DNA from 4 places in the Streptomyces callyspongiae genome. Region 1 is predicted to be linked to each of the others. Evidence: riboswitches for the same ligand, from Rfam matches in the RefSeq annotation. Region 1 holds a riboswitch; each other region holds the start of a gene.

Region 1 (7,191 bases):
CGGAGGTGTTCGGCGTCGCCGCACCGTCGGGCTTCTTGTTCGACGAGACCTGCTCGCCGCAGCCCTTCTCGGGGTATCCGGCGAGGGCGCAGAGCATCGCCGAGGAGTCGTAGCGCAGCGGTTCGACGACGGTTGCGAGGGCTTCGCCGGCGGTGGCGTCCTCGTCCACGCGGGCGCAGGCCGTCCGGCGTTCCGGTGGCCGCTCGCCCTGCGGGGCGTCCGCTGCGGTGCCGGGGTCGATGCTGAGCGCGATCCGCTTGGTTCCCCCGCGGGGTTCGGTGCTGCCGCATATCGCGGCGAACTCCGTCTCGCCGCGCGGCTTCGCCCCGTCGCCGGAGTCCTCGCTGACGGAGAACCGCAGGCCCAGCACGTCGCCGTCGACGGGGCGCAGTGTCGCGATGCCCTGGGTGGCGTACCGCCAGGAGCCGCTGTCGCGCTCCCAGACGGACCAGTACCGGTATCCGGTGGCCTGGGCGGGCGCGGCGCACAGCACGGCGAGCACGGCGGCGAGCACCGCCCCGGCCAGGACGCGTCCCGTGCCGGGGGCGGTGCTGCGGTGCGGGCCGGTCGGCAGCCGGCCGCGCATCAGGCCTTCTTCCGGCGGCCGCTGAACAGGATGCCGATGCCGACTCCGGCGACGAGGAACGCGCCCACCACCGACAGGGTCTGCCAGGTGCCGTCCGAGTCCTCGCTCTCCTGGGCCTCCTGTGCCTGCTGGGCCCCCGGGGCGGGCTGCTGCTGCGTGGTCCCCGCCGGCTTCGGGCCGGTGGAGTTCAGCCGCTGCACCAGGTCGACGCCGCCGAAGTCGCGGGGGTCGGCTCCGACGGAGTGGGCGGCCAGGACGAGTTGGCCGAGTGCCGCGGGCGAGTCCTGGGACGCGTCCCAGTCGTCGACGTGCTTCTTCAGCCATCCCAGGGCGGAGCGGGCGTCCTCGTCGCGGCCACCTGCGGACAGGGCGATGACCGCGTCGGCGGTGTTGCCGTAGTCGGGCTGGTCCTCGGAGCCGGGCAGCGCGGACGTGAGGTGCCAGTCGTTCTTCCGCAGGACTCCGGCCAGGTAGGCGGTGCCGTGGTCGGCGGCGGCAGCGGGGTCGTCGACGGCGTCCTGGCAGGAGGCCTTCGCCGGCCCGCCGTCGCTCTTCCCGCCGCCCGGCTCCACGACGAAGCCCTCGCCCCGGCCGGCCAGGGCGGCCGCGGCGGTGGCGTCGGCGTTCGGTGCCAGTCCGCCCTTCTTGTCCGGCTGGTAGGCGAACGCGCCCCGGTCGGCCTCGTCAGCGTCGCAGCCCAGGCGGAAGTCGAGCAGCGCGTCGTACGCCGAGGCGCCGTTCTTTCCGCTGGTCACCCCGGCGGGGTCCTCTCCCGCGGCACCGAGGGCGCCGACGACCACGGAGACGGAGTTGGCGTCGGAGGGGCTGCCGGGGTTGAATCCCCAGCCGCCGTCGTCGTTCTGGACGGACTTCAACCAGTCCACGGCCTTGCCGACCCGCTCGTCCTGCCCGCCGAGAGCGGCGAGTGCCTGCACGGCGGCGGCGGTGGCGTTCGTGTCGGCCGGGGTCTTCGGTCCGCACGGCTCGGAGGTGTCGGGGCGGAACGAGGTGAACGACCCGTCGGCGCACTGCTGGTCGTCCAGCCAGTCGACGGCCGTGCCGGACGGTGCGACACCGGCGGTGTCCTGTGCCAGCAGGGCGAGGGACTGCCGCCACACCCCGTCGTAGGTGGGGTCCGCGGTGCCGTGGAGGCCGGGGTCCGTGGCCTTCTTGCTCTTGTCGGCGGCGACGGCGGGACGGGGGACGGCGGTTGCCGCCGGGGCTGCTACCGCACAGAGGACGGTGCCGGCGGCGAGGGCCGCTGCGCTGCGGCGCAGGAACATGACAGTTGCCTTTCGGTGAGCGATCACACGGGCGTGATCACGCGGTGGGCGGTCCACGCAGCCGCGCGCGGCCGCCCGCCGCACGCGTTCCGCACCGTGCGGTGGCACACCGGGCTCAGCTCCGCATACCTCGGCGGTGCCGGGGACGCCGGTACGTCCCGGGGGACGGTCGGCGGCTCCGGGAGCCTTGCCTGCGGCCGGGTGCTCCGGCTCGGGGCCCGTGCCCGTCCTGCGCGTGCTCCGGAGGAGCAGCGGGCCGACGGGCACGGACGCCCTCACGGTTGCGGGTCAGCGCCGGATTTGCACCGGCTTCCCCCGGACCGAAGGCGTTCACTTCCGCGCCCACTCTAGCGGGGCTGTCCAGACGGCCCCGGGGCCGTCCCCGCCGCGTGGCCTGTCTCCGGGGACGGGGACCGCGGCGCGATGAGGGCGCACACCGTTTCGATGTCCGCGGTCACCTGCTCGATCGAGGAGCGGCCGGAGAGCCAGGCGACCAGCGCGGAGTGCCAGGTGTGACCGATGACCCGGACCGCCGACAGCTGCTGCGGCGACGGTCGTTCCGTCGTGCCCATCGCGTCGAGGACGAGCGCCGTGGTGAGGCGCGAGACGGCGTCGACCTCGGTGCACACGGAACGGTCGCCGAAGTTGAGTGCCCGCACCATGGCGTCGGCGAGCAGGGGTTCGCGCTGCAGTTGCCGGAAGGCCCGCATGAGTGTCTCGGTGACGCGCGAAGCGGGGTCCGGTGCCGCGGGGGGATGCCGGTGGAGCGTGGTGTGCAGCTGTGCGAGCTGGTCCTGCATGGTGGCGACGAGCAGGTGCACCTTGGAGGGGAAGTAGCGGTAGAGGGTGCCCAGGGCGACCTCGGACTGCTCGGCGACGGTCCGCATCTGCACGGCGTCGTAGCCGCCGCGGCGGGCGAGTCGTGCCGTCGCCTGCAGGATGCGCCGGCGTCGTTCCGTCTGCCGGGCGGTGTGCGGGGCCGCGCCCGGCTTCGTGTGCTTCGTCAACTGCCCTTCCCCCTCAGCGGGCCTTCCGGTCGCTCCCGCCGCGGGAGGCGACTGTCTCGTCCTGCGTCCGCAACCCGGTCCTCGTGCGGGTTTCCGCCTACCGCCTTCCGGCCCTCGTGGTGCGCATCACGCGGCGACACCGCCTCACACCAAGTGACTCGCCGGTAGATTCAGTCGGGTGCCGGTCCGCCGGTGCTCCGGGATGGTATTCCTGAAACTTGTTCCAGCCTAGCGCGAGCGGATACGCTCCGGCGACGGTGCAGTGAAGAAGGGGGTCGTGAATGACCGCAGAGGCCGTGCACGACGCCAGGAACAGCGCTGTTGCGCTGCCGGCCGCTCCGGTCGCCGCCGACGGCGGCAGGCCCCTGCGGATCGCCCTCCTCAGCTACAAGGGGAACCCGTTCTGCGGCGGCCAAGGGGTCTACGTGCGCCACCTCTCCCGGGAGCTCGCCCGACTCGGGCACAGTGTCGAAGTGATCGGCGCGCAGCCGTACCCGGAACTGGACGAAGGCGTCACGCTGACCGAGCTGCCCAGCCTCGACCTGTACCGGCAGCCCGACCCGTTCCGCACCCCGCGCCGCGAAGAGCTCCGCGACTGGATCGACCTCCTCGAGGTCGGCACCATGTGGACCGGCGGCTTCCCCGAGCCGCTGACCTTCTCGCTCCGCGCGCGCCGGCATCTCGCCGCCCGCCGCCACGAGTTCGACCTCGTCCACGACAACCAGACCCTGGGGTACGGGCTGCTCGGCCTGGACCGGTACGACCTGCCCCTGGTCACCACGGTCCACCACCCCATCACCGTCGACCGGCGCCTCGAACTCGAAGCCGCCGGGAGCCGTCGCCGGCGGTTCTCGGTGCGCCGGTGGTACGGCTTCACCCGCATGCAGCGCCGCGTCGCACGGCGCCTGCCGTCGGTGCTCACCGTCTCCGGCTCCTCCCGCCGGGAGATCGGCGACCACCTGGGAGTGAGCGACGACCGCATCCACGTCGTGCACATCGGCGCCGACACACAGCTGTTCGCACCCGACCCCGCGGTGCCCGAGGTGCCCGGCCGCATCGTGACCACCTCCAGTGCCGACGTACCGCTCAAGGGGCTCGTGCACCTGGTCGAGGCTCTGGCCCGCGTCCGCAACGACACCCCGAGCGCCCACCTCGTCGTCGTCGGACGGCGTCCGGCCGACGGCCCGGTGGCCGAGGCGCTGCGGCGCCACGGACTCGAGGACGCGGTGGAGTTCGTCAAGGGGATCAGCGACGCGGAACTCGCGGACCTGCTCCGCGGCGCCCAGGTCGCCTGCGTCCCGTCGCTGTACGAAGGCTTCTCCCTCCCCGCCGCCGAGGCCATGGCCACCGGCACGCCGCTGGTGGCGACCACGGGAGGCGCGCTGCCCGAAGTGACCGGTGCCGACGGCGACTCCTGCCTCGCGGTGCCGCCCGGGGACTCCGAGGCACTGGCTGCGGCTCTGGGCCGACTCCTCGCCTCGCCCTCCCTCCGCGCCCGGATCGGTGCCGCGGGGCGGCGCCGCGTGCTGCGGAGGTTCACCTGGGAACAGGCGGCCCGCGGCACCGTCGAGCACTACCGGGCCGCGCTGGCCGCCCGTGCGGGCAGCGCAGGGGCCGAACCGTCCGCAGCCGCCTCCCCGGGTACCGTCCGCTGACCCCGCCGCCCTGCGCGGCCCGCTCCGCCCCTCCACCGCCGAAAGCCGAGGCAACCCGTGCTGACCGTCGACTTCTCCCGCTTCCCGCTCGCACCGGGCGACCGGGTCCTTGACCTCGGTTGCGGTGCCGGCCGGCACGCCTTCGAGTGCTACCGGCGCGGTGCACGGGTCGTGGCGCTGGACCGCAGCACGGAGGAAATCCGCGAGGTCGCCGGCTGGTTCGCCGCGATGGAGGAAGCCGGTGAGGCACCGGCAGGCGCCACCGCCACCGCGATGGAGGGCGATGCCCGGGCGCTGCCCTTCCCCGACGACAGTTTCGACGTCGTGATCATCTCGGAGGTGCTGGAGCACATCCACGACGACAAAGGCGTCCTCGCCGAGATGGTGCGCGTGCTGCGCCCCGGGGGACGCATCGCCGTCACCGTGCCGCGCTACGGCCCGGAGAAGGTGTGCTGGGCACTCAGCGACGCCTACCACCAGGTCGAAGGCGGACACATCCGCATCTACCGCGCCACCGACCTCCTCGCGCGCATGCGCGAAGCCGGACTCCGCCCGTACGGGACGCACCACGCGCACGCGCTCCACGCGCCCTATTGGTGGCTCAAGTGCGCGTTCGGCGTGGACAACGAGAGGGCGCTGCCCGTACGCGCCTACCACCGGATGCTGGTGTGGGACATCATGAAGCGCCCCCTGGCCACACGTCTCGCCGAGCGCGCCCTCGACCCGCTGATCGGCAAGAGCTTCGTCGCCTACGCCACCAAACCCCACCGTCCGGCGGGCACGACGGGCACTCCCGGGGGAGCCGAGGCATGACGAGCCCCGAACACACCCGGCGCACCGGGCGCCTCGCGCTTCCGGGAGTCCTGACCGCGGAACAGGCCCGCCGCACGGTGCACGGCATCGCCGCCCATCAGAAGGCCGACGGCGCCATCCCCTGGTTCCGCGGCCACCACCTCGACCCCTGGGACCACGTCGAGGCCGCGATGGCGCTGGACGCGGCGGGCGAGCACGCCCGCGCGGAGGCCGCCTACCGCTGGCTGGCCGACCATCAACTCCCCGACGGGTCCTGGTACGCGGCCTACGCCGACGGCGACGCGGACCGCCCCACGGACACCTCGCGGGAGAGCAACTTCTGCGCCTACGTCGCGGTCGGCACCTGGCACCACTACCTCAGCACCCGCGACGACGCCTTCGCCGACCGCATGTGGCCCGTCGTCTCGCGGGCCATGCGCTTCGTCCTCGGCCTGCAGCAGCCCGGCGGGCAGATCGGCTGGAAACGCGAGGACGACGGCACGCCCGTCGACGACGCCCTTCTCACCGGCTCCTCCTCGGTCCACCATGCGCTGCGGTGCGCCCTGGCGCTGGCCGAGCACCGCGCGGAACCGCAGCCCGACTGGGAACTCGCCGCCGGCTGGCTCGGCCACGCCGTGCGGCGGCATCCCGAACGCTTCCTCGACAAGGACCGCTACTCCATGGACTGGTACTACCCCGTCCTGGCGGGAGCGGTGCGCGGCCGGGAGGCGCACCGGCGCCTCGCGGACGGGTGGGACCGCTTCGTCGTGCCCGGACTGGGTGTCCGCTGCGTGGTGCCGAACCCCTGGGTGACCGGAGGTGAGAGCGCCGAACTCGCGCTCGCCCTCTGGGCGGTGGGGGACACCGGCCGTGCTGTGGACGTGCTGCGCTGGATGGCCCATCTCCGCGCGGACAACGGTCTGTACTGGACGGGGTACGTCTTCGAGGACCGCACCGTCTGGCCGCAGGAGCAGACCACCTGGACCGCCGGCTCCGTGCTGCTCGCCGTGGCCGCGCTCGGAGGCGACCCCGCGACCTCCGCCGTGTTCGGGGCCGACGCCCTCCCCACCGGTCTGGCGCCGAACTGCTGCTGACCCCTTCTCGACGACGCGCCCTGGCGCGCTTCCCCTGCTCACGGCCCCGCGTGGGGCAGTGTCGACTCCGACAGGTCTGCCGCAGACGGGACGACAAGGAGTCGACGAGGCATGGACGTGCTCTGGGGACTCGGTGGGATGGCGGGACTGCTCCTGATCGCGGTGGCGCTGTCCACGGACCGGCGTGCCATCCGTCTGCGGACGGTGGCGGGAGCACTCGGGCTCCAGTTCGGGGTGGCCGCGCTCGTCCTCTACTGGGACGCCGGTGCCCAGGCGCTGGAATGGCTCTCCGCCGGTGTCAATGCCGTGATCGGCACCGCCGGGGACGGCATCGACTTCCTCTTCGGCCGTCTCGTCCAGGGTGAGGGAACGGTCTTCGCGCTGCAGGTGCTCCCGGTCGTCATTTTCGTGGCGTCGCTGGTGGCGGTCCTCTTCCACCTCGGGATCATGCAGAAGATCGTGCAGGTGATCGGTGGGGCGCTGCGGCTGGCCCTGGGGACCAGCCACACCGAGTCGTTGAATGCGGCAGCGAACGTCTTCGTGGGACAGACGGAGGCCCCGCTGCTGGTCCGTCCGTACCTGGCACGGACCACTCCGTCCGAGTTGTTCGCCATCATGGTGGGTGGCCTGGCGACGGTGGCCGGCACCGTGCTCGTGGGGTACTCGCTGCTCGGAGCCCGTCTGGAGTACCTCATCGCGGCGAGTTTCATGGCGGCGCCGGGCGGGCTGCTGATGGCGAAGATCGTGATGCCGGAGACCGAGGAACCGGCACTC
Region 2 (7,191 bases), 120 kb from region 1:
AACTCCGGCGAGTTCGCCGACGACCGCCTGGTGGAGTTCGCCCGCCGCGCCGGCGTGCCCGACCTGGAGCAGTTCCGCAGCGACATGGCGAGCCGGGAAGCACGCCGCAGCCTGGGAAGGGACCGGGAGGAGGGCTACCGCCTGGGCGTCAGCAGCACCCCCGCCTTCCTCGTGGGCGACACGCCCATCCTCGGCGCCCAGCCGACGCGGACCTTCGAAAAGGCGGTGGAGCAGGCGGCCGAGCGCGCCCGGCAGGAGGACCGGGAGGCGGGAAGGTGAGCGACACCGGTCTCCTGGTGGCGCTCCTCGGAGGCGTCCTCACCCTCCTCAGCCCCTGCAGCGCCCTGCTGCTCCCGGCCTTCTTCGCCTATTCCTTCACCACCACGACCCGCCTCGCCGGACGCACCGTCCTCTTCTGGGCGGGGCTGTGCACGACCCTGGTGCCGCTCGGAGCCGCGGGTGCCTACGCCGGCCGGTTGTTCTACGGCCACCGCGAACTACTCGTCACGATCGGAGGGTGGACGCTCGTCGCCCTCGGACTCGCCCAGATCCTCGGCCTGGGCTTCGGGTCGCGGCGTCTGGGGCAGGTCGCGAGCAGGCTGACGGCCGGTTCGGCCGCCTCGGTGCTGGCCCTGGGCGCGGTCTACGGGCTCGCGGGGTTCTGCGCAGGGCCCGTTCTCGGTGGTGTGCTCACCGTCGCCGCGCTCGGACACGACCCCTGGTACGGGAGCGTACTGCTCGCCGTCTACGCCCTCGGCATGGCGCTGCCGCTGTTCCTGCTGGCCCTGCTCTGGGACCGGTTCGAGGTGGGGCGGCGGCGCCGGCTGCGCGGCAAGGAGATCCGCGTCGGCCGACTGATCCTGCACACCACGTCGTTGGCCGGCGGACTGATGTTCGTCGCGCTCGGGGCCCTGTTCCTGGTCTTCGACGGCGCCTCCGCGCTGCCTTCCCCGCTGGGCGTGGAGGGGGAGTTCGCGCTCGAACAGCGGATCTCGCGCTGGGGAGCCGCGGTGTCCGACCGTGCGGTGGCGCTGGTGGCCGCCGTCCTGGTCGCGGCCGTGTCGCTGGCCGTACTGCTGCGGCGACCGTCCCGCTCGCCCGGGGAGGAGGACTGAGGAACGACCGCGCCGCGCGCGGTGCCTGCTTGCCGGTGAAAGCGCCGGCAAGCAGGCATTCGGCACGCGGCAGAAGGTCAGGCTGCCGCCGACTCCCGGCGCACCCTCCGCGCGGCTGCCACCAGGTTCTCCAAGGACGTCCGCACCTCCGGCCAACCACGGGTCTTCAGACCGCAGTCCGGGTTCACCCAGAGCCGCTCCGCGGGGAGGGCCTCGAGCCCGGTGCGCAGCAACTCCGCCACTTCCGCCACGTCGGGTACGCGGGGCGCGTGGATGTCGTACACACCGGGACCCGCCTCCCGCGGGTAGCCGTGCGCCGCGAGTTCGCGCGCCACCTTCATGCGGGAACGTGCCGCTTCCAGGCTGATGACATCGGCGTCGAGGTCGTCGATGGCCCGGATGACGTCGCCGAACTCCGCGTAGCACATGTGGGTGTGGACCTGTGTCGCCGGGCCGACACCGGAGGTGGTCAACCGGAAGGCCTTGGTGGCCCACGACAGGTAGGACGGGCGATCCTCGGGCCGCAGCGGCAGGGTCTCCCGCAGCGCCGGCTCGTCGACCTGGATCACGGAGGTGCCGGCGGCCTCCAGATCGCGCACCTCGTCCCGCAGGGCGAGCGCGACCTGCCGGGCGGTGTCGGCGAGAGGCTGGTCGTCCCGCACGAACGACCAGGCGAGCATGGTCACCGGCCCGGTGAGCATGCCCTTGACGGGACGGTCGGTGAGGGACTGGGCGTACGCGGTCCAGTCCACGGTCATCGGCTCGGCACGGGAGACGTCCCCGGCGAGGATCGGCGGGCGGACGCAGCGGGTGCCGTAGGACTGCACCCAGCCGTGCCGCGTGGCCAGGAACCCGTCGAGCTGCTCGGCGAAGTACTGCACCATGTCGTTGCGTTCGGGCTCACCGTGCACGAGCACATCGATCCCCGCCTCCTCCTGGAAGGCGATCACGTCGCGGATCTCCGTCCCGACCCGCTCCTCGTAGGCCGCGGCATCGATCCGCCCGGCCCGCAGGTCGGCGCGGGCCGCGCGCAGCTCGTCCGTCTGCGGGAAGGAGCCCACGGTGGTCACGGGCAGCAGCGGAAGGCCGAGCCGGGCGCGTTGGGCCGCGTTCCGGTCCGTGTAGGGCTGTGGGCGGTGGCAGTCCCCGTCCGTCACCGCGGCCGCCCTGGCGCGGACGGCAGCGTCACGGGTCAGTGCGGAGCGGGCCCGGGCGGCGAGGTCGGAGCGGCGGCCGGCGAGGTCGGCGGCGATCGCGTCGGCGCCCTGCGTGAGCCCCTTCGCGAGGGTGACGACCTCGGCGGTCTTCTGCCGGGCGAAGGCCAGCCAGCGCAGAATCTCCGGGTCGATGTCCCGCTCGGCGGCGGTGTCGAGCGGGACGTGCAGCAGAGAGCAGGACGGGGCGACATCGACGCGGTCGGCGAGTCCCAGCAGCGTGCCCAGTGTCGCCAGTGACCTCTCCAGGTCGTCGGCCCACACGTTGCGGCCGTCGACCACACCGGCGACCAGGCGCTTGCCCGGGAGACCCCCGACGGCGGCGAGGGCGTTGAGATTGGCGCCCGCGCTTCGGGTGAAGTCCAGCCCCAGGCCCTCGACCGGGGCTTTCGCCAGCACGGGAAGCGCCTCACCGAGCCGGTCGAAGTAACTGGCGACGAGCAGCTTCGGCCGGTCTGCCAGGGTGCCGAGGTCGCGGTAGGCGCGAGCGGCGGCGTTCAGCTCGGCGGAGGAGCGTTCCTCGACCAGCGCGGGTTCGTCGAGCTGCACCCACTCCGCTCCGGCGGCGCGCAGGTCGGCGAGGACGTCGGCGTAGACCGGCAGCAGCCGGTCGAGCAGCGTCAACGGCTCGAAGCCGGGGGCGACGCCGGACGCGGGCTTGGCCAGCAGCAGGTACGTGACAGGCCCGAGGAGCACGGGGCGTGCGCGGTGACCGAGGGCCCGGGCTTCGCGCAGTGCGGCGACCTGCTGCGTGGAGTCGGCGGCGAACTCGGTGTCCGGGCCGAGCTCCGGGACCAGGTAGTGGTAGTTGGTGTCGAACCACTTGGTCATCTCCAGCGGGGCGACGTCCTGCGTGCCCCGGGCCATCGCGAAGTAGCCGTCCAGCGCGTCGGCCTCCACCGCTTTCCGGTGCCGTTCCGGGACGGCACCGACCATGACGCTGGTGTCCAGCACGTGATCATAGAGGGAGAAGTCGCCGGTCGGCACCTCGTGGATGCCGGCTTCCGCCAGACTGCCCCAGACCTGTGCGCGCAGCCCGGCCGCCGTCCGGGCCAGGGATTCTGCGGTGGTCCGGCCCTTCCAGTACCCTTCGATCGCTTTCTTCAGTTCCCGGTTCGGGCCCTGGCGCGGGTACCCGTACACGACGGCCTGTGGTGCCGCGGCTGCGGACTTCGGTGTCACGGAACTCTCCTTCGCGAGCGTGTCGTCGAGGTCCCGGGACCGGGAGCGTGCGCGAAGGAGCAGCCGACCGGTGGTGCGGCCGTGGTGCCTCAGCCGCTCCGCCCGGTGCGTACGCCGACCCGCCCTCGAGGTCACCGGAACCACCGCGCGCGGTCGCCGCGCGCGGACAGCGGGCAGGTTTTCGGACTCGCGGGCGCTTCGCCCTGTGGAAGGGCGGACTCCTACTGGCCGTCGCTTCCCGGTCCCGTTCGGGGCCAGTGCGTGTGACGGCGGTCGTTCCCGCTCACCGCTGCGGGGCAGTCCCGGATTTCCACCGGGTTCCCTCTTGCGACGCGCCTGCCTGGCAGACAGGGCGAACCAGCTGCACTCTTCAGACTAGTCGCCCCGAGCGGGAGCGGGAGGACGGATTCCACATTCCGGGCCGGCCCGGGAGGCGGCTCCGGCGGAGACGTGGGCAGGAAGCGGGACGCCGGCCGTGCTCGACGGGCGCATGTGCCGGACGTGCTCCGTGCACGATCACGTCTCCGACGGAGGATCCTGGCGGTCCGAACCCTCCGTCGTCCGGGAGGTCCCTTCCCGGGGCCGCGGCTCGTCGAGGTACTGATCGGCCCAGGCGCTGATGATGTGGGCGGCCCGCTGCGCCTGCCCCCGCGCGGTCAACAGATGGTCCGCTCCTTCGAGCGAGATGAAGCTTCGCGGGTGCCGCGCCTCCTGGAAGATCTCCCCGGCATTGGCGATGTCGACCGTGGAGTCGGTGGGCGAATGCGCGATGAGGAGCGGAAGGTTCACCTCGCCGATCCGGTCGCGGAGGTGAGCCCGGCGGACGTCCTCGACGAAGGCGCGCTTGAGAACCAGGGTCCTCCCGCCGACGAACCACTCGTGCGCGCCCTCGCTGAGGACACGGTCCAGGACCGAGTCGTACTGCCGCTCGACATGGCTGGGGTCGACGGGCGCCGCGATCGTGGCCAGCGCGCGGAGACCGGCCGTCTCGCGCGCTGCGGCGATCGCGGCGGCGCCGCCCCACGAATGCCCCACCAGCAGATCCACCGGAGTCCCCCGCTCCGCCATGAAGGCCGCGGCACGGACGGTGTCCTGCACCTTGACGGTGAACGACCCGTCGCCCCAGTCGCCCTCGGAGTCTCCGATCCCGAGATTGTCGAAGCGCAGCATGCCGATCCCCTCGCGGGCCAGCTGCTTGCTGACGCGCGAGGCGGCCGGCGAGTTCTTGCCGAGAGTGAATCCGTGCACGAAGAGGCCCCAGCCCCGGACCTTGCCCTTCGGCAGATCGATCACTCCGGCCAGTTCCGGGCCGACGACGCTCGGGAATCTTACTTTTTCTTTCATGCGCGGTGCTCACCTGGGCAGGAATCGACGTGGACGGGAGACGCCGACGACACTAGCCGGTCCGGCCTCGGGACGACGAGCGGCGGAGCGGGGCCGTTCCGCTCGGGATGTCAGCGCCACCTCCTACGCTCCAGCAGCTATGAGCATGATCGGAGAGTACGTCCGCCTGACACCCACGGAACTCGACCACGCGCTCCGTGATCCACACTGGGCCGAGGAGTTCGTGACCACGCTGCTCGAAGCGGAGTGCGACACCAGGCCCGAGACGGCCCGGGCACGCTGCCACGACATCAACAAAACCTGGCACGCACTCGATTTCCTGCTGCGCCGGCGGGACTTCCCCGTTGAAGGAAGCGCGGGTTGGCGACGTGTTCGCCGTCCGAGGTGGTGAAGAAGTGGGCGACGCCCATGTCGATACCGACGATCGCCCCGGTGGGCGGCAGTTGCTCGGCGGGCACGTTGTCGCAGGCGAGGATGACGTAGCAGCGCCTTCCCTCGCGCTTCACGCTGACCGTCTTGACGCGTCCCTGTACGGGCCGGTGCTGGTGCACGCGGACGTGCCCGACGCCTTGAAGGCGGACGCGGATCTGCCGGTCGTGGGCGGTGGAGTCCCACCGGCAGCCGTCGCCGTCCTTGGGGAAGGTGACGGTGTCGAAGTGCCCGACGCCCTTGAACCTGGGGTAGCCCGGGGTCTGCCCGGCCTCGACCCGGCGGAAGAACGCCTGGAATGCCTTGTCCAGGCGGCGCAGGGTGGCCTGCTGGGAGGAGAACGACCAGCGGCCCTGCCGCTCGGGGTCGAACCTGCGAATGCCCTTGAGCTGCGCGGACTGGTCGCCGTAGCGGACGGTGGTCTTCGAGGTGTGCCGGTAGGCGTCCCGGCGCTCTTGGAGGGCGCCGTTGTAGAGGGAGCAGTGGTCCCGCAGCATCTCGCCCAGCGCGGTCGCCTGGCGGGCCGTGGGCCGGAGGAGGAACTTGTACGCGCGGATCACGAGCCGTCCCCCTTCTGCTTCTTCCACGGGCGTTCCCACTGCGTGTCGATGTACTTCTCGACCGTCGCCGCCGATACCGCGCCGACCGATGCCGCGAAGTACGACGACGACCACAGAGTGGGCATCCGCGACTTCAGGTGTGGGAACTCCTCGCGCAGCACGCGGGAGGTGAAGCCCTTGAACTGGTTCGCGACGTATGAGGCTGAGGACTTCGGGTCGTGCTTCACGAACAGGTGGACGTGGTCGGGCATGACTTCGAGCGCCACGATCTCCCACCCCCGCTCGTCGGCCTTCTGCCGGATCAGTTCGTCCAGGCGTTCCGCGACCCGTCCGTCAAGGACTGGACGGCGGTACTTCGGGCACCACACCACGTGGAGCCCGAGGTCATACACGCCGCCGGAGAATCGGCGAACCTTCCTGGTCACGGCCATGCAGCAACTATACACAAGACGCTGGTCTAATTCGGCAGAGAGGTGGGATCAGGTGAACAGTGCAGATCCGTGCACCCAGTTGAGGTCAGAGCAGGACTCAGAAGCCATTCCCCACCCCGCTAAAGCGGGGCGTCCCCTGGCCAGGTCCTGATGGATCTAGGGCCAACCGGGGAGGGAGGAAACATGACCGTCTCGGCGGAGCGAGGCCGCGTCCATCGTGCGCTTCGCCGTATCGGTTCATTCTTGCGTGAGCTTGTTGGGGAGGCCGCCGCAGAGCTGGTACTGACCGTGCTTGCCTGCATCATCTTGTCGGGGCTGGTCCTGGCCTTCGCCTTGGGGTGGCGGCTCAATCCGCTCGCAACGGGGGGTGCTGCCGGTGCGGTACTGGTCTTCCTCGGCTACGGCGGCTGGGAGCTGCTTCGCCCGACCAAGCCAGTGCGTCGTGGGCGGCTGGCGGTGGTAGCGGGAGCCATGTTCAGCGTGGCAGTCGTAGTTGTCCTCTACGCCTCGAACTGCGGTTGTTCCACATAGCCAAGCCTTGGCCACGCGGTCGGTGGAGCGGCTTTGGGCCGAAGCTGCCATGGGGCGAGAGGTCAGGGGCCCGCAAGCTTGCTGTGACTCGGGCGGCGCCTTGCCGCCATCGACGCCGCGTTCGTTCCCGGCGAGGAGGCGCCGCCCTCCGCTGCCTGACAGCCGCACACACAACGACCGTGGGCCGTGCCTTCCGAGAGAGGAAGGCACGGCCCACGGCCCATATACGGCCCAGGTCAGTGAAACAGCGCTGTGACCTGAACAGTTTCTAAATGTCGAAGTACAGCTCGAACTCGTGCGGGTGCGGGCGGAGCTGCATCGGCGCGATCTCGTTGGTGCGCTTGTAGTCGATCCAGGTCTCGATCAGGTCGCTGGTGAAGACGCC
Region 3 (7,191 bases), on a different contig from region 1:
CCGGTCACCAGCGCCCGCGCACCATCCACTCGAAACACCACAGCAAACCCCTTCTCCGCCCGCGTCAGGCGAGCGTGTAACCGATTTCCATCGTGGTGGCGACGTGTCCGCCGCCCACTGCCTCGCACCGCGCCAGGCGGCGCCCGGACACCTCCTGCGACCGTGCCGACAACTCGATGCGCTCGCCCGCAGGCGGCAGGTGGTCGGCCGCCAGCCGCAGCGTGTGGAACACCCACCGCCCCTCCGGGTCGTCATGCGTCACGATCGCGTCCAGCAGCCGCACCAGCGCGCCGCCCGTGATCGCCACGGGCATTGCCGGGAACCCCTCGAAATGGCCCCGGCACGCCTCCGGACCCACCCGCACGGACCCGACCGCGTTCGTACCGGTGGCCTTCAGCCCTTCGACCTCCGGCAGCCGCGTATACGGATTGCCCCGGCGGCCCCGCTGCTCCGGCACCCGCTGCTCCGGCACGTCGAACATGCGCCGGAAGACCCGCTCCGACAGCACGTCGTACTCCACGTGCATCTCCAGCAGAGGCGTCCCATCCATGTGCAGCAGCTCCGTGTGGGCCCGCGCTCGCCGCTTCGACCCGAACTCCGCCCCGGCGCGCGCCCGCAGCCACCGCGCGTCCTCGTCACAGCCAGAATCGGGCACCACCGACCGACCCACGACTTCCCGCGCGAGGTAGTAGTGCCGGCCCCTCAGTGGGTGAGCCGTCGCCGCCGCGCACAGGCCCGCGATCGCCAAGTGCCGCCCCGCCTCCGACAGCCCGATCGGCGACACCTGCCGCCCCGGCGGACACTGCACCGGCACCGACGCCCGCACCAGCCCCGGGCCAGCCGACGTCACGTTCTCCAGCGCGTAGTAGGGCGCCGATACACCTATCCGCTCCAGCACATCCACCGGATCCACAACGGCACTCACGCCACGACCTCCTCGTCCCGGGCCCAGGTGAGGACCGTGCTGCCCCACGTGACACCCGCGCCGAAACCCACCAGCAGCAGTCGGCCCCCCGGCCGCACCCGGCCCGACGCGACCGCCCGCGTCAACGCGTACGGCAGCGACGCCGCGCCGATGTTGCCCACTTCGTCCCCCGTGACCACGACCTGCTCGTCACGGAACCCCGCGTCGGCCGCGGCCTTCCGCAGCAGCGCCGGATTCGGCTGATGCGTCACCACCAGGTCCACTCCGCTCCGCTGCAGCCCCGCACGCCGCAGTGCCTCACCGGCCGCCACGTCGAAGATGTCGAGGATGAAGTCCCGCACCGCGCGCCCGTCCATGTGCACCGTGTGCTCCAGGCCGGCCAGCGTGTCTTGGGACGCAGGTCGCCGTGACCCCCCGGCCGGAATCAATACATCTCCGGCCGCATTTCCGTCGGAACCCAGCCAGATCGGCTGGAAACCACCACTAGATGGGCCGAGCACTGTCGCAGCGGCCCCGTCCGCGAACAGCACCGACGTGGCCCGGTCGGACGGGTTGAGGAACCGTGAGTACACCTCCACACCCACGACCACCGCATACCGGGCCCCCTCCCGCCACACCGCGTCCGCCGCCAGATAGTCGTGCGCCACTCGCGCTCCGAACAGCCAACCCGTGCAGGCCGCGGCCACATCGAACGCCACCGCCCGCTCCGCCCCGAGCAACGCCTGTACCCGGCACGCCGTCGACGGGCCCAACTCGTCCGGCGTGGACGTCGCCAGCACCAGCAGCCCCACATCCTCAACGCTGATCCCGGCATCCTTCACAGCACGCCGAACCGCCTCGGCCGCCAGATCCGAGGCCGCTTCTCCCCCAGCCGCCTGGTGCCGCTCCCGCACTCCCGTGCGAGCCTCGATCCACGCCGCGCTCACCCCGCACCGCGCGGCCACTTCAGCATTCGACACCACCCGCTCTGGCACACAAGCCCCGGTCCCGACCACACCGATACCGCCTGCCGCGTCCACACCCAGCCCCTTTCACAGCTCTCGCCCGGGAACGACGCATCCACACAACCGCGGACCCAGACGCGGCGGCAGACCCCTCAGCCAGCAGAGTCGTTGAAACCGTTGAACCCGCGGACCAGGGCCGAATTCGCACCCCAGGCCCGCCCAAGTCGCCACGGCGACGGTCTCGAGGCCGCACAGTGCGGCGAGTGAAGCAGCCGCACCTCGATTGCCCCTGGGCGGCGAAACGCAACGGCCACCTCGGTCACTGAACGACCGCGACCGCCTCTGGCACCAAGACCCGCCCCGGAGTCCGCCGCCACACCGGAGACCACCTTGTGTCCTGCGACGGTCACTGACCGAGGCGCGACTCCCGTACCTGACCGTGCAACTCGTCCCGTATCACCTGAAACACGAGACCTCGCGTTGCCCCCGCACGGCACTCTGGTGAAGGCTGCGGAATCCTCTGGTGGATGTCGGGATGCTGCGGACCGAGCCAGGCGTATTCGACCCGGCGCTTCCACCCCACGGTCTCCCGTCTGGACGAGCACCTTGCCGACTCCGGACCGAAGGGCGCTGGCCCGCGCCCATGACCATCAGCTGCCCATATCAGACATGTACGACATCGCCGACCGGATGACATGCCCTCGAACGATGCGGTATACACCCCGGGTTCGGCGCGCCCTCCGGGGCGCACGGCACGGAATCGGCGATCAGGATCAGGCAACCGGGAGTTCGGCCATGGGCAGTACGGAAGGCTCGCAGAACGCGGAAGAAGGCGAGAGCACCGGGACCCGCTCCGTACCGGGCGCCGCGGAATCCGCACCCCCGGCGGACACGGCGGCCGACGCCGCGGAAGCGGACTCCCCGGACGGACGGACCGGCGGACAGGACGGAACGCAGGCCTCCGCTGCGGGCGGAACGGTTGCCGTGCTGTGGCGCGACCACCGGCCGAAGGTCCTCGCCGGGGCGGCCGCCCTGGTCGCCGCTGCCGCGGCCGGGACGGCGCTGACCGTCGGACTGTCGGACGATCAGGAACCCGCGGACGCCCCGTACTCCGTGGCGGTGACCTACCGGGTGACCGGCGACGGCCCCGCCACCATCAGCTGGAACGGCGGCGACCCCGACAAGCCCCGCCGGCAGCGGCAGTCCGTCGAACTGCCCTGGACCAAGAAACTCACCGTCCAGCCGGCCAGCGGTTCGGCCCGCGTCTCCCTCACCCTCGGGAAGGACGGCGGCACGGCCCAGTGCACCGTGGCCGTCGACGGGCAGCACCGTCAGCGCGCCACCGCCTTCGGCGACTTCGGCCGCGCCACGTGTGCCGCCGACGTCCCGGAGAAGAACGACGCCGGGAACTGACCCGTGCGGCAGCGGCCCCACGGACCGCGCGTGGGGCCGCTCACACTCTTCCGTCGCAGGTCGGGGACGAGTTGACGCCCGTTGGGGTGCGTGATGGACTTCCCGTGCCAAGCGGCGGCAGGAGAGGAAGCCGGTGAGAATCCGGCGCGGTCCCGCCACTGTCACCGGGGAGCGCTCCCCACCGCACGCCACGGCCCGCACGGGCTGGAAGGCACGGGGAGAGGCCGATCCGGGAGCCAGGAGACTCTCGTCGCCGGTCACGTCGAACCAGGGCGAGGACCCTGAGTGAGGACACCGCCATGCGTGGCTTCCGCGCCGCTCCCCCGGGCCTGTCGTGCCCGCCCCTCCCCCGTTCCTGCGAGGCGCCGCCGCACGTCGTCTGATGGCCCGCCCACGTGCGTACGCGTACGGGGTGACGCTCGGCTTCCTCGCCGATCGCGCACTGGGGGATCCCCGGCGCGGCCACCCCGTTGCCCTTTTCGGCCGTGCCGCCACCCGCGCGGAACGCCTGCTCTGGCAGGACAGCCGTGCCGCCGGAGCGGTGTGCACCGCCCTCTGCGTGGGAGGCCCGGCCCTCATGGCCGCTGCCCTCGACCGTGCGGCGCGGCGGGCCCGTTCGCCCCTGCCGCACCTCGCCCTCACCGCCGTCGCCGCCTGGGCCGCGCTCGGCGGGACCTCGCTGACGCGTGAAGCCCGCGCCGTCGGCGCGGCACTCGCGGCAGGGGACCTCCCGGCCGCACGCGCCGGGCTGCCGCACCTGTGCGGACGCGACTCGGACGCCCTGGACGCGGACGGCCTGGCCCGCGCGGTGCTGGAGTCCGTCGCGGAGAACACCTCGGACGCCGTCGTCGGCGCGCTGGTGTGGGGCGCCGCGGCGGGCGTTCCCGGACTGGTGGCGTTCCGCGCCGTGAACACGCTCGACGCCATGCACGGCCACCGGTCCCCGCGCTACCGCCGGTTCGGCTGGGCCGCCGCGCGGCTGGACGACGTCGCGGGGTGGCCGGGGGCCCGGCTCACCGCGGGTCTGGCCGCCCTGGCGGGGCCGGACCCGCGCGGGGCGCTGCGGGCCTGGCGCCGGGACGCCTTCCGGCATCCCAGTCCCAACGCCGGGCCTGTCGAGGCGGCGTTCGCCGGGGCGTTGGGTGTGCGGCTGGGCGGAACCCTCGCCTACGGCGGCAGGGTCGAGCACCGTCCGGTGCTCAACGCTTCCGGTGCGCGCGCGACCGCATGCGACATCGAGCGGGCCTCGGGCCTGTCGCGGCGCGTCGGGTTGCTGACACTGGTGGCGACGACAGGTGTGCGGGCAGCGGTGTCCGCGAGCAGGAGGAGGCGGAAGCGGTGAGCGGACTGCTGGTGGCGGGCACCACCTCGGACGCGGGGAAGAGCGTGGTGACGGCGGGCATCTGCCGGTGGCTGACCCGCAAGGGCCTGTCGGTGGCGCCCTTCAAGGCGCAGAACATGTCGCTCAACTCCTACGTGACCCGCGAGGGGGCGGAGATCGGCCGTGCCCAGGCCATGCAGGCCGCCGCGGCGCGAGTCGAGCCGAGTGCGCACATGAACCCGGTGCTGCTGAAACCGGGAGGTGACCGCAGCAGCCAGGTCGTCCTCATGGGGCGGCCCGTCGGCGAACTCAGCGCTCGCGGCTACCACGAGGACCGGCAGCGGACGCTGCTGACGACGGTCACGGACTGCCTGCGGGAACTGCGGGCGACGCACGACGCCGTGATCTGCGAGGGCGCCGGCAGTCCGGCGGAGATCAATCTGCGGCGCAACGACATCGTCAACATGGGCCTGGCCCGGTCCGCCCGGCTGCCGGTGGTGGTGGTCGGCGACATCGACCGCGGTGGAGTGTTCGCCTCGTTCTTCGGCACCACCGCGCTGCTGTCCGAGGAGGACCAGGCGCTGGTGTCCGGCTATCTGGTGAACAAGTTCCGCGGCGACGTCTCCTTGCTGGAGCCCGGGCTGCGGAGCCTGTACGCGCTGACGGGACGGCCCTCGCTGGGGGTGCTGCCGTACCGGCACGGCCTCGGTATCGACGAGGAGGACGGGCTGCGGGTCTCGCTGCGCGGCACGGTGCGGGAGACGGCCTCGGCGCCGCCGCACGGAGCCGACGTGCTGCGGGTGGCGGTGCTGCCGGTGCCGCTGATGTCGAACTTCACGGACGTGGACGCCCTCGCCGCCGAGCCGGGCGTGGTGGTCCGCTTCAGCGACCGTCCCGAGGAGCTGGCCGACGCCGACCTGGTGGTGGTGCCGGGAACGCGCGGCACCGTGCGGGCCCTGGCGTGGCTGCGGGCCCGCGGGCTCGCGGACGCGCTGGCACGGCGGGCGGCCGAGGGCCGTCCCGTGCTGGGCATCTGCGGCGGGTACCAGCTGCTCGGCACCCGCATCGAGGACGACGTCGAGTCCCGCGTAGGAGTCGTCGACGGGCTCGGTCTGCTCCCGGTCCGGGTGCGGTTCGCCGCGGAGAAGACCCTGGCCCGGCCGTCCGGCCGCGCATTGGGCGAAGCCGTCGAGGGCTACGAGATCCACCACGGCGTCGCGCAGGTCGACGGCGGCGACGCCTTCGTCACCGACTCCGCCGGCGTCCCGCTGGACGGCTGCCGGGTCGGTCCGGTCCGCGGCACCCACTGGCACGGCGCGTTGGAGAGCGACGGCTTCCGCCGCGCCTTCCTCCGCCACGTCGCCGCCGACGCCGGCCGCGACTTCACCCCCGCCCCCGACACCTGCTTCGCCGCACTGCGGGAGGAGCAACTCGACCTGCTCGGCGACCTCGTCGAGGAACACGCCGACACCGCCGCCCTGCTGCGGCTGATCGAGGACGGCCCACCCGGCGGGCTGCCGTTCCTGCCGCCGGGGGCGCCGTGAGACCGCGCCGCACGAAGCAGGTACGGCACCAAGACCGGCGGTCGGCACCCCGGACCGCCCCGACCATCCACACATCTCCTGGAGGGACCACCACATGAGTACGCCCTTCCCCTTCTCGGCCATCGTGGGGATGCGGGACCTGCAACTCGGCCTGGTCCTCAACGCCGTGAACCCCGGCATCGGCGGAGTGCTGGTGCGGGGCGAAAAAGGGACCGCGAAGAGCACCGCCGTCCGGGGCGTGGCATCGCTCCTCCCCCGGCAGACGGTCGTCACCGGATGCCGCTTCGGCTGTGCGCCCGAAGCCCCCGACCCCGGCTGCCCCGACGGCCCGCACTCCGCAGGGTCCTCGGGCACCCGGCGCCCCGCCGAACTGGTGGAGCTGCCGATCGGCACCTCCGAGGACCGGCTCATCGGCTCGCTCGACATCGAACGCGCCCTGTCGGAGGGCGTGAAGGCGTACGAGCCGGGGCTGCTGGCAAAGGCGCACCGCGGCGTGCTGTACGTCGACGAGGTGAACCTGCTGCAGGACTACCTCGTGGACTCGCTGCTCGATGCCGCCGCCATGGGCGTCGTGCACGTCGAACGCGAAGGGGTGTCCGTGCGGCACGCGGCGCGCTTCCTGCTCGTCGGCACCATGAACCCCGAAGAGGGCGAACTGCGTCCCCAGTTGCTGGACCGCTTCGGTCTCACGGTGGAAGTGACGGCGTCCCGGGACACCGAGGAGCGGGTGGAGGTCGTGCGCCGGCGACTCGCCTACGACGAGGACCCGGCGGGATTCGCCGCGGGCTGGGACGAGTCCGAGGAGGAACTGCGCACCCGCATCGCCTCCGCCCGCGCGCTGCTCCCGGAGGTGACGCTGGGCGACACGGCGCTGCGCCAGATCGCCGCCACCTGCGCCGCGTTCGAGGTCGACGGCATGCGCGCCGACATCGTCATGGCACGCACCGCCACGGCCCTCGCGGCGTGGGCGGGGCGCACCGAGGTGCGGCAGGAGGACGTGCGGCAGGCGGCGCTGCTGGCGCTGCCGCACCGGCGGCGCCGCAA
Region 4 (7,191 bases), on a different contig from region 1:
TTCGACACCTCCCGCACCACCGTGCGCCAGGCGCTGCAGGAGCTGGTGGTCGAGGGGCGGCTGGAGCGGATCCAGGGCAAGGGCACCTTCGTGGCGAAACCCAAGGTCTCCCAGGCTCTCCAACTCACCTCCTACACCGAGGACATGCGGGCGCAGGGTCTCGAGCCCACCTCCCACCTGCTGGACATCGGGTACATCACGGCCGACGACCGGCTCGCCGGGCTCCTCGACATTCCCTCCGGCGGCCGGGTGCTGCGGATCGAACGGCTGCGGCTCGCCAGCGGCGAGCCGATGGCGATCGAAACCACCCACCTGTCGCAGAAGAGATTCCCCGCGCTGCGGCGCAGTCTGGTGAAGTACGCCTCCCTCTACACGGCGCTCGCGGAGGTGTACGACGTGCACCTGGCGGCGGCCGAGGAGACGATCGAGACCTCGCTGGCGACCCCGCGCGAGGCGGGACTGCTCGCCACCGACGTGGGCCTGCCGATGCTCATGCTCTCCCGGCACTCGCTCGACACCTCCGGCGAACCGGTGGAATGGGTGCGCTCGGTGTACCGGGGCGACCGCTACAAGTTCGTCGCGAACCTTCGACGCCCCCGGCACTGAACACGCACCCCAGCGCCGCCACCTGCCGGAACGTGCACCCGGCGCGGCAGAGTTGTCCGGTCCGTTATCCGAGAGGGTAGTGACGGGGGACGGCGGCCGTGGCTAGATTCCTGCGCACCGAACAGGAGATCACTTCAGCCATGGACGGAGCACCACCCATGCCACCACCCCCGAGTGCCCGCAACGTCCCCACCCTCACGCCTGCGCGCGCAGGGGCCGCCGTCTGCCTCTTCGTCCCGTTCGTCGCGATGCTCTGGGTCGGCTCCTACGACCGGGTCGAACCCACCTTCATCGGGCTTCCGTTCTTCTACTGGTACCAGATGCTCTGGGTTCCGCTGGCCACCGCCCTGACCTGCACGGCCTACGTGCTGGTGCGGCGCGACAACGCCGCGCGCGCCGCGGCCCGGTCCGCGGAAAGGGGTGACGAGGCGTGAACGAGGGCATCAACGTCGTCGCACTCACCGTCTTCACGTTCTTCTTCGCGCTGGTGACGGTGATGGGCTTCCTCGCCGCACGCTGGCGCAAGGCCGCGGAGGCGAACAACCTGGACGAATGGGGCCTGGGCGGCCGCAGTTTCGGCACCTGGATCACCTGGTTCCTGCTGGGAGGCGACCTCTACACCGCCTACACCTTCGTCGCCGTCCCTGCCCTGATCTACTCGGCGGGCGCGGTGGGCTTCTTCGCGGTGCCGTACACCATCCTGGTCTACCCGCTGATCTTCCTCTTCCTGCCGCGTCTCTGGTCGGTCTCCCACCGGCACGGGTACGTCACGACCTCCGACTTCGTGAAGGGCCGCTTCGGCTCCCGGGGCCTCTCCCTGGCGGTGGCGCTGACCGGCATTCTCGCGACCATGCCGTACATCGCGCTGCAGCTGGTCGGCATCCAGGCGGTCCTGGACGTGATGGGCATCGGCGGCGGCGCCTCGACGCACTGGTTCGTCAAGGACCTTCCGCTGCTCATCGCGTTCGGTGTCCTCGCCGCCTACACCTACTCCTCCGGGCTGCGGGCGCCCGCACTGATCGCCTTCGTCAAGGACGCGCTGATCTACATCGTGATCGCCGTGGCGATCATCTACATCCCCGTCGAGCTGGGCGGTTTCGACGAGATCTTCGCGAGCGCCGGCAAGTCGCTCGCCGACTCGGGCGGCGAGCTGATCACGGGCGCGGACGGCCACTGGGCGTACGCGACCCTGGCGCTGGGCTCGGCCCTCGCGCTGTTCATGTACCCGCACGCGATCACGGCGACGCTGTCCAGCCGCAGCCGTGAGGTGATCCGGCGCAACACCACGATCCTGCCCCTGTACTCGCTGATGCTCGGCCTGCTCGCACTGCTCGGCTTCATGGGCATCGCGGCCGGCATCTCGCTGGACAACCCGCAGCTGGTGGTGCCACAGCTGTTCGAGAACATGTTCCCCTCGTGGTTCGCGGGTGTGGCCTTCGCCGCCATCGGCATCGGCGCGCTCGTACCGGCGGCAATCATGTCGATCGCGGCGGCCAACCTCTTCACCCGCAACGTCTACCGCGACTTCCTCAAGCCGAACGCCACTCCGGAGCAGGAGACGAAGGTCTCCAAGGTCACCTCGCTGCTGGTCAAGGTGGGCGCCCTGCTGTTCGTCCTGACCCTGGACAAGACCGCGGCCCTCAACTTCCAGTTGCTGGGCGGCATCTGGATCGCACAGACCTTCCCGTCGCTGGTGGGCGGCCTGTTCACCCGCTGGTTCCACCGCTGGGCGCTGCTCGGCGGCTGGCTGGCCGGCATGGCGTACGGCACCGTCGCGGCCTACAACGTCTCCACTCCGACGCAGCCCCACTTCGGCGGCAGCATCACCACGATCCCGGCGATCGGTGAACTCGGGTACATCGGCCTCACGGCGCTCGTGATCAACGCCCTGGTGACGGTCGTACTCACCCTGGTGCTGCGCGCGGTGAAGGCCCCGGACGGCCACGACGAGACCCAGCCGTCCGACTACCGGGCGGACTCCGGCGACGAAGGCGTCCAGGAGGAACTGCCCTCCCCCGCTGGAGCGCACTGACCGCGCCCGCACCCACCGCACAGCACGCCACCGGCCCCTTGAGGTCGGTGGCGTGCTGCATGCTGGGGCGATGGACGTGACGATCAGAACCGCCCGGGAGCGGGAATTCGAGGAGATCGGTGACCTGACGGCCCGGGCCTACCTGGACGACGGTCTGCTGACCGGCGGCGCCGAGGACCCGTACCTGGACTCCCTGCGCGACGTGAGGGGCAGGGCCGCCTCCACGGAGGTGCTGGTGGCCGTCGATCCCGCGCAGACCTCGCTGCTGGGCGCCGTGGCCTTCGTGGGGGACGGCGGGGAGTTCGCCGAACTCGCCGGGCCCGGCGAGGCGGAGTTCCGCATGCTGGCGGTGGCACCGCCGGGACGGCGCCGCGGCGTCGGCGAGGCACTGGTCCGAACCTGCCTGGACCGGGCGCGGACCCGGGGCCTGCGGCGCGTCGTACTGTCGAGCCTGCCGGAGATGACCGCGGCCCACCGGCTCTACCGGCGGCTCGGCTTCACACGCGCACCGGAGCGCGACTGGTGGCCGCTCCCGACCGTGGAACTGTGGGCCTTCACTCTCGACCTCTCCGGCTGAGCAGGGACCCGCGGCAGCCCCCAGGAGCCCGCGTACGGCCCTCCGGCACCGGCAGACACCCTCCACTGACGACCCCCTCGACACACAAGATGTGGGGTCGCTCTCCGAGGGCGCCACAACATGTATGCTCGTGCTCGCCGTCGTTGCAGGGGAACCCGGTGCGAACCCGGGACTGTCCCGCAACGGTGTGCGGCGTGCCGCCGTGCCTGCGTGCAGGCAGCGGCACGCAGCGAGTCCGAGCACCTGCCGACGGTTCCGTACACGTCCGCGCCCCGTGGGATGGGCCGGTGGACGCGGGTGACGCCTGCTCGGACTCGGGTGCCGCCTCCGCCGCCGTGCTCCCCCGCGCCCCGCGAAGCGAGGGAGAGCACCACATCGTGACCACCGCACCCGCGGCCGAGGCCGACACCGCGCCCGCCCCGGTCGACCAGGTGTCCGCAGCCGACGAACTCGCCGTGCTGGAACGGCTGCTGGCCGAGCTCACCACCGACCTGCCGGGGACCGGTCCCGCCCGGATCGTGGATGCGGTCCGGCGGGGACGGCACCCCGGCTCCACGCCCGACGACCTGCGGTCCCTCGCGATCGAGGCGGCGGCCGGGCTCATCGGTGAGGAGCCGGCACATGGCCGGCTCGCCGCCCGGCTGCTGACGCTGGCGGTCCAGGACGAGGCGGCCGGCCAGGGCGCGTCGCGCTTCTCGGAGTCGGTCGCCGTCGGCCACCGGGAAGGCCTGATCGCCGACGGGACCGCCGCGTTCGTGGCTGCTCACCGCGAACGGCTGGACGCGCTGGTGGCCGCGGCCGTAGCCGAGGGAGCGGACGACCGCTTCGGATACTTCGGCCTTCGCACGGTGCACTCCCGCTACCTGCTGCGGCACCCGACGACGCGCCGGGTGATCGAGACACCCCAGCACTTCCTGCTGCGCGTCGCCTGCGGACTCGCCGCCGGCACCGACGAGCAGGCACTCGCCGAAGTCGCCGACTTCTACCGGCTGATGGCCTCGCTCGCCTACCTGCCCTCCTCCCCCACCCTGTTCAACTCCGGCACCCGCCACCCGCAGATGTCGTCCTGCTACCTGCTGGACTCCCCCCAGGACGAACTCGACTCCCTCTACGAGCGCTACCACCAGATCGCCCGACTCTCCAAGCACGCAGGCGGCATCGGCCTCTCCTGGTCCCGGGTCCGCGCCCGCGGTTCGCTGATCCGCGGCACCAACGGGCACAGCAACGGCATCGTGCCGTTCCTCCGCACCCTCGACTCCTCCGTGGCCGCGGTGAACCAGGGCGGGCGCCGCAAGGGCGCCGCCTGCGTCTACCTGGAGACCTGGCACGCCGACCTGGAGGAATTCCTGGAACTGCGGGACAACACCGGCGAGGAGGCGCGCCGCACCCACAACCTCAACCTCGCCCACTGGATCCCCGACGAGTTCATGCGCCGCGTCGAGGCGGACGCCGACTGGTCGCTGTTCTCCCCCGCCGACACTCCCGAACTGGTCGACCTGTGGGGCGAGGACTTCGACACCGCCTACCGCCGCGCCGAAGCCGAGGGCAAGGCCGTCAGGAGTGTGCCCGCCCGGCAGCTCTACGGCCGCATGATGCGCACCCTCGCACAGACCGGCAACGGCTGGATGACCTTCAAGGACGCCGCCAACCGCACCGCCAACCAGACCGCGGACCCCGGCCGCACGGTGCACTCCTCCAACCTCTGCACCGAGATCCTGGAGGTGACCGACGACGACGAGACCGCCGTGTGCAACCTGGGTTCGGTCAACGTCGCCGCCCACCTCGGCGAGGACGGGCAGCTGGACTGGGAACGGCTCGACGCGACCGTGCGCACCGCCGTGACCTTCCTGGACCGGGTGGTCGACGTGAACTTCTACCCGACGTCGCAGGCATCGGCCTCCAACTCACGCTGGCGGCCTGTCGGACTCGGACTGATGGGACTGCAGGACGTCTTCTTCCGGCTGCGGCTGCCGTTCGACTCCCCGGAGGCACGACGGCTGTCCACCCGCATCTCGGAACGCATCATGCTCGCCGCGTACGGGACCAGCGCCGAACTGGCCGAACGCGAAGGCCCGCTGCCCGCCTGGTCGGCCACCCGAACCGCGCGCGGGGTGCTGCACCCGGACCACTACCCGGAGGCCGAACCCGCCTGGCCGGAGCGCTGGTCGGCGCTCCGGGAGCGGATCGCCGCGACCGGGCTGCGCAACTCCCTGCTGCTCGCCGTCGCCCCGACCGCCACCATCGCCGCCATCGCGGGCGTCTACGAGTGCATCGAACCCCAGGTCTCCAACCTCTTCAAGCGCGAGACGCTCAGCGGGGAGTTCCTCCAGGTGAACACCTACCTGGTGGAGGAGCTGAAACGCCTCGGACGGTGGGACGAACGCACCCGGGAGGCGCTCCGCGAAGCGAACGGCAGTGTGCAGGAACTCGACGGCCTCCCCGACGAGGTGCGGCACCTGTTCCGGACGGCGTGGGAGATCCCCCAGCGCGCGCTGATCGACATGGCGGCCGGCCGAACGCCGTACCTGGACCAGAGCCAGTCGCTGAACCTGTTCATGGCCGCTCCCACCATCGGGAAGCTCAGCTCGATGTACGCCTACGCGTGGAAGCGCGGGCTGAAAACGACCTACTACCTGCGGTCGCGCCCGGCGACCCGGATCGCGCGTGCCGCGGGAGCCACGGCCGCCGGCCCCACCGCCGGGCCGGACCGGAGCGGCGGAGACGCCGTCGCCTGCTCCCTGGAGAACCCCGAGACCTGCGAGGCCTGCCAGTGACCACCTCACCCGACACCGGCGCCGGAACCGGACGTGCGAAGAACCTGCTCGATCCCGGCTTCGAACTGACCCTGCGCCCCATGCGCTACCCGGAGTTCTACGACCGATACCGGGACGCCATCAAGAACACCTGGACCGTGGAGGAGGTCGACCTCCACTCCGACGTCGCCGACCTGGACAAGCTCTCGCCCGGCGAACAGCACATGATCAGCCGTCTGGTGGCCTTCTTCGCCACCGGCGACTCGATCGTGGCGAACAACCTCGTACTCAGCCTCTACAAGCACATCAACTCGCCCGAGGCGCGGCTCTATCTCTCGCGCCAGCTCTTCGAGGAGGCCGTGCACGTCCAGTTCTACCTGACCCTGCTGGACACCTACCTGCCCGATCCGCAGGAGCGCGCGGAAGCCTTCGCCGCGGTGGAGAACATCCCGTCGATCCGGGAGAAGGCGCAGTTCTGCTTCCGCTGGATGGCGGCCCTCGAAGAAGGAGAGGGCGCAGAGCGGATCGAACGCCTGGAGACGCGGGAGGACCGTCGGCGCTTCCTGCTGAACCTCATCTGCTTCGCCGCCTGCATCGAGGGGCTGTTCTTCTACGGCGCCTTCGCCTACGTCTACTGGTTCCGCTCGCGCGGCCTGCTGCACGGGCTGGCGACCGGCACCAACTGGGTGTTCCGCGACGAGTCGATGCACATGTCGTTCGCGTTCGACGTGGTGGACACCGTGCGCGAGGAGGAGCCCGAACTCTTCGACGACGCGCTGGAGAAGCAGGTCACCGACATGCTGGACGAGGCCGTCGCCGCCGAGTTGCAGTTCGCACGCGACCTGTGCGGCGACGGTCTGCCCGGCATGAACACCGAATCCATGCGGCAGTACCTGGAAGCCGTGGCCGACCAGCGGCTGGTCCGCCTGGGGTTCCCGGTCCGCTACGGCTCCCGGAACCCGTTCTCCTTCATGGAACTGCAGAACGTCCAGGAGCTGACGAACTTCTTCGAACGGCGCGCCTCGGCCTACCAGGTCGCCGTCGAGGGGTCGGTCTCCTTCGACGACGACTTCTGACCGCATCACGTCCCGGTGCCGCCCCGCTTCCGCGGGTGGGCACCGGGACGGCGGGTGTCAGTCGTTGGGGACGGTCTCGTAGCGCGGCGTGCCCTCGGCCATCTGCTTCAGGACGTGCTTGCGCTCCCGCTTGGAGAGCCGGTCGAT

Evidence for each region. Region 1 has a riboswitch for cobalamin ahead of ACL06G_RS11140 (SCO2321 family membrane protein). Riboswitches for the same ligand answer to the same signal wherever they lie in the genome.
Region 2: another riboswitch for cobalamin. It lies ahead of metE (5-methyltetrahydropteroyltriglutamate--homocysteine S-methyltransferase); the one in region 1 lies ahead of ACL06G_RS11140 (SCO2321 family membrane protein).
Region 3: another riboswitch for cobalamin. It lies ahead of ACL06G_RS19365 (cobalamin biosynthesis protein); the one in region 1 lies ahead of ACL06G_RS11140 (SCO2321 family membrane protein).
Region 4: another riboswitch for cobalamin. It lies ahead of ACL06G_RS07315 (ribonucleoside-diphosphate reductase subunit alpha); the one in region 1 lies ahead of ACL06G_RS11140 (SCO2321 family membrane protein).

Annotation. Positions count from the first base shown of each region.
Region 1 covers NZ_JBJZOM010000009.1:155,396-162,586, reverse strand. Annotated here, with positions in the region: gene ACL06G_RS11145 (SCO2322 family protein) at 1-586, opposite strand, end outside; gene ACL06G_RS11140 (SCO2321 family membrane protein) at 586-1,869, opposite strand; cobalamin riboswitch at 2,103-2,222, opposite strand; gene ACL06G_RS11135 (TetR family transcriptional regulator) at 2,217-2,876, opposite strand; gene ACL06G_RS11130 (glycosyltransferase family 4 protein) at 3,158-4,531, shown strand; gene ACL06G_RS11125 (class I SAM-dependent methyltransferase) at 4,589-5,344, shown strand; gene ACL06G_RS11120 (prenyltransferase/squalene oxidase repeat-containing protein) at 5,341-6,417, shown strand; gene ACL06G_RS11115 (NupC/NupG family nucleoside CNT transporter) at 6,529-7,191, shown strand, end outside.
Region 2 covers NZ_JBJZOM010000009.1:31,289-38,479, reverse strand. Annotated here, with positions in the region: gene ACL06G_RS10560 (DsbA family protein) at 1-279, shown strand, start outside; gene ACL06G_RS10555 (cytochrome c biogenesis CcdA family protein) at 276-1,115, shown strand; gene metE (5-methyltetrahydropteroyltriglutamate--homocysteine S-methyltransferase) at 1,193-3,511, opposite strand; cobalamin riboswitch at 3,667-3,888, opposite strand; gene ACL06G_RS10545 (alpha/beta hydrolase family protein) at 4,028-4,855, opposite strand; gene ACL06G_RS10540 (DUF1877 family protein) at 4,854-5,246, shown strand; partial or broken gene ACL06G_RS10535 (RNA-guided endonuclease InsQ/TnpB family protein) at 5,152-5,844, opposite strand; gene tnpA (IS200/IS605 family transposase) at 5,841-6,275, opposite strand; gene ACL06G_RS10525 (lysine transporter LysE) at 6,459-6,806, shown strand; gene glnA (type I glutamate--ammonia ligase) at 7,075-7,191, opposite strand, start outside.
Region 3 covers NZ_JBJZOM010000022.1:31,009-38,199, forward strand. Annotated here, with positions in the region: gene ACL06G_RS19345 (SDR family NAD(P)-dependent oxidoreductase) at 1-41, opposite strand, end outside; gene ACL06G_RS19350 (hypothetical protein) at 65-925, opposite strand; gene ACL06G_RS19355 (3-oxoacyl-ACP synthase III family protein) at 922-1,944, opposite strand; gene ACL06G_RS19360 (hypothetical protein) at 2,665-3,282, shown strand; cobalamin riboswitch at 3,380-3,549, shown strand; gene ACL06G_RS19365 (cobalamin biosynthesis protein) at 3,665-4,624, shown strand; gene ACL06G_RS19370 (cobyric acid synthase) at 4,621-6,147, shown strand; gene ACL06G_RS19375 (putative cobaltochelatase) at 6,242-7,191, shown strand, end outside.
Region 4 covers NZ_JBJZOM010000006.1:71,775-78,965, forward strand. Annotated here, with positions in the region: gene ACL06G_RS07295 (GntR family transcriptional regulator) at 1-606, shown strand, start outside; gene ACL06G_RS07300 (DUF3311 domain-containing protein) at 765-1,040, shown strand; gene mctP (monocarboxylate uptake permease MctP) at 1,037-2,638, shown strand; gene ACL06G_RS07310 (GNAT family N-acetyltransferase) at 2,709-3,215, shown strand; cobalamin riboswitch at 3,337-3,480, shown strand; gene ACL06G_RS07315 (ribonucleoside-diphosphate reductase subunit alpha) at 3,593-5,989, shown strand; gene ACL06G_RS07320 (ribonucleotide-diphosphate reductase subunit beta) at 6,070-7,044, shown strand; gene def (peptide deformylase) at 7,102-7,191, opposite strand, start outside.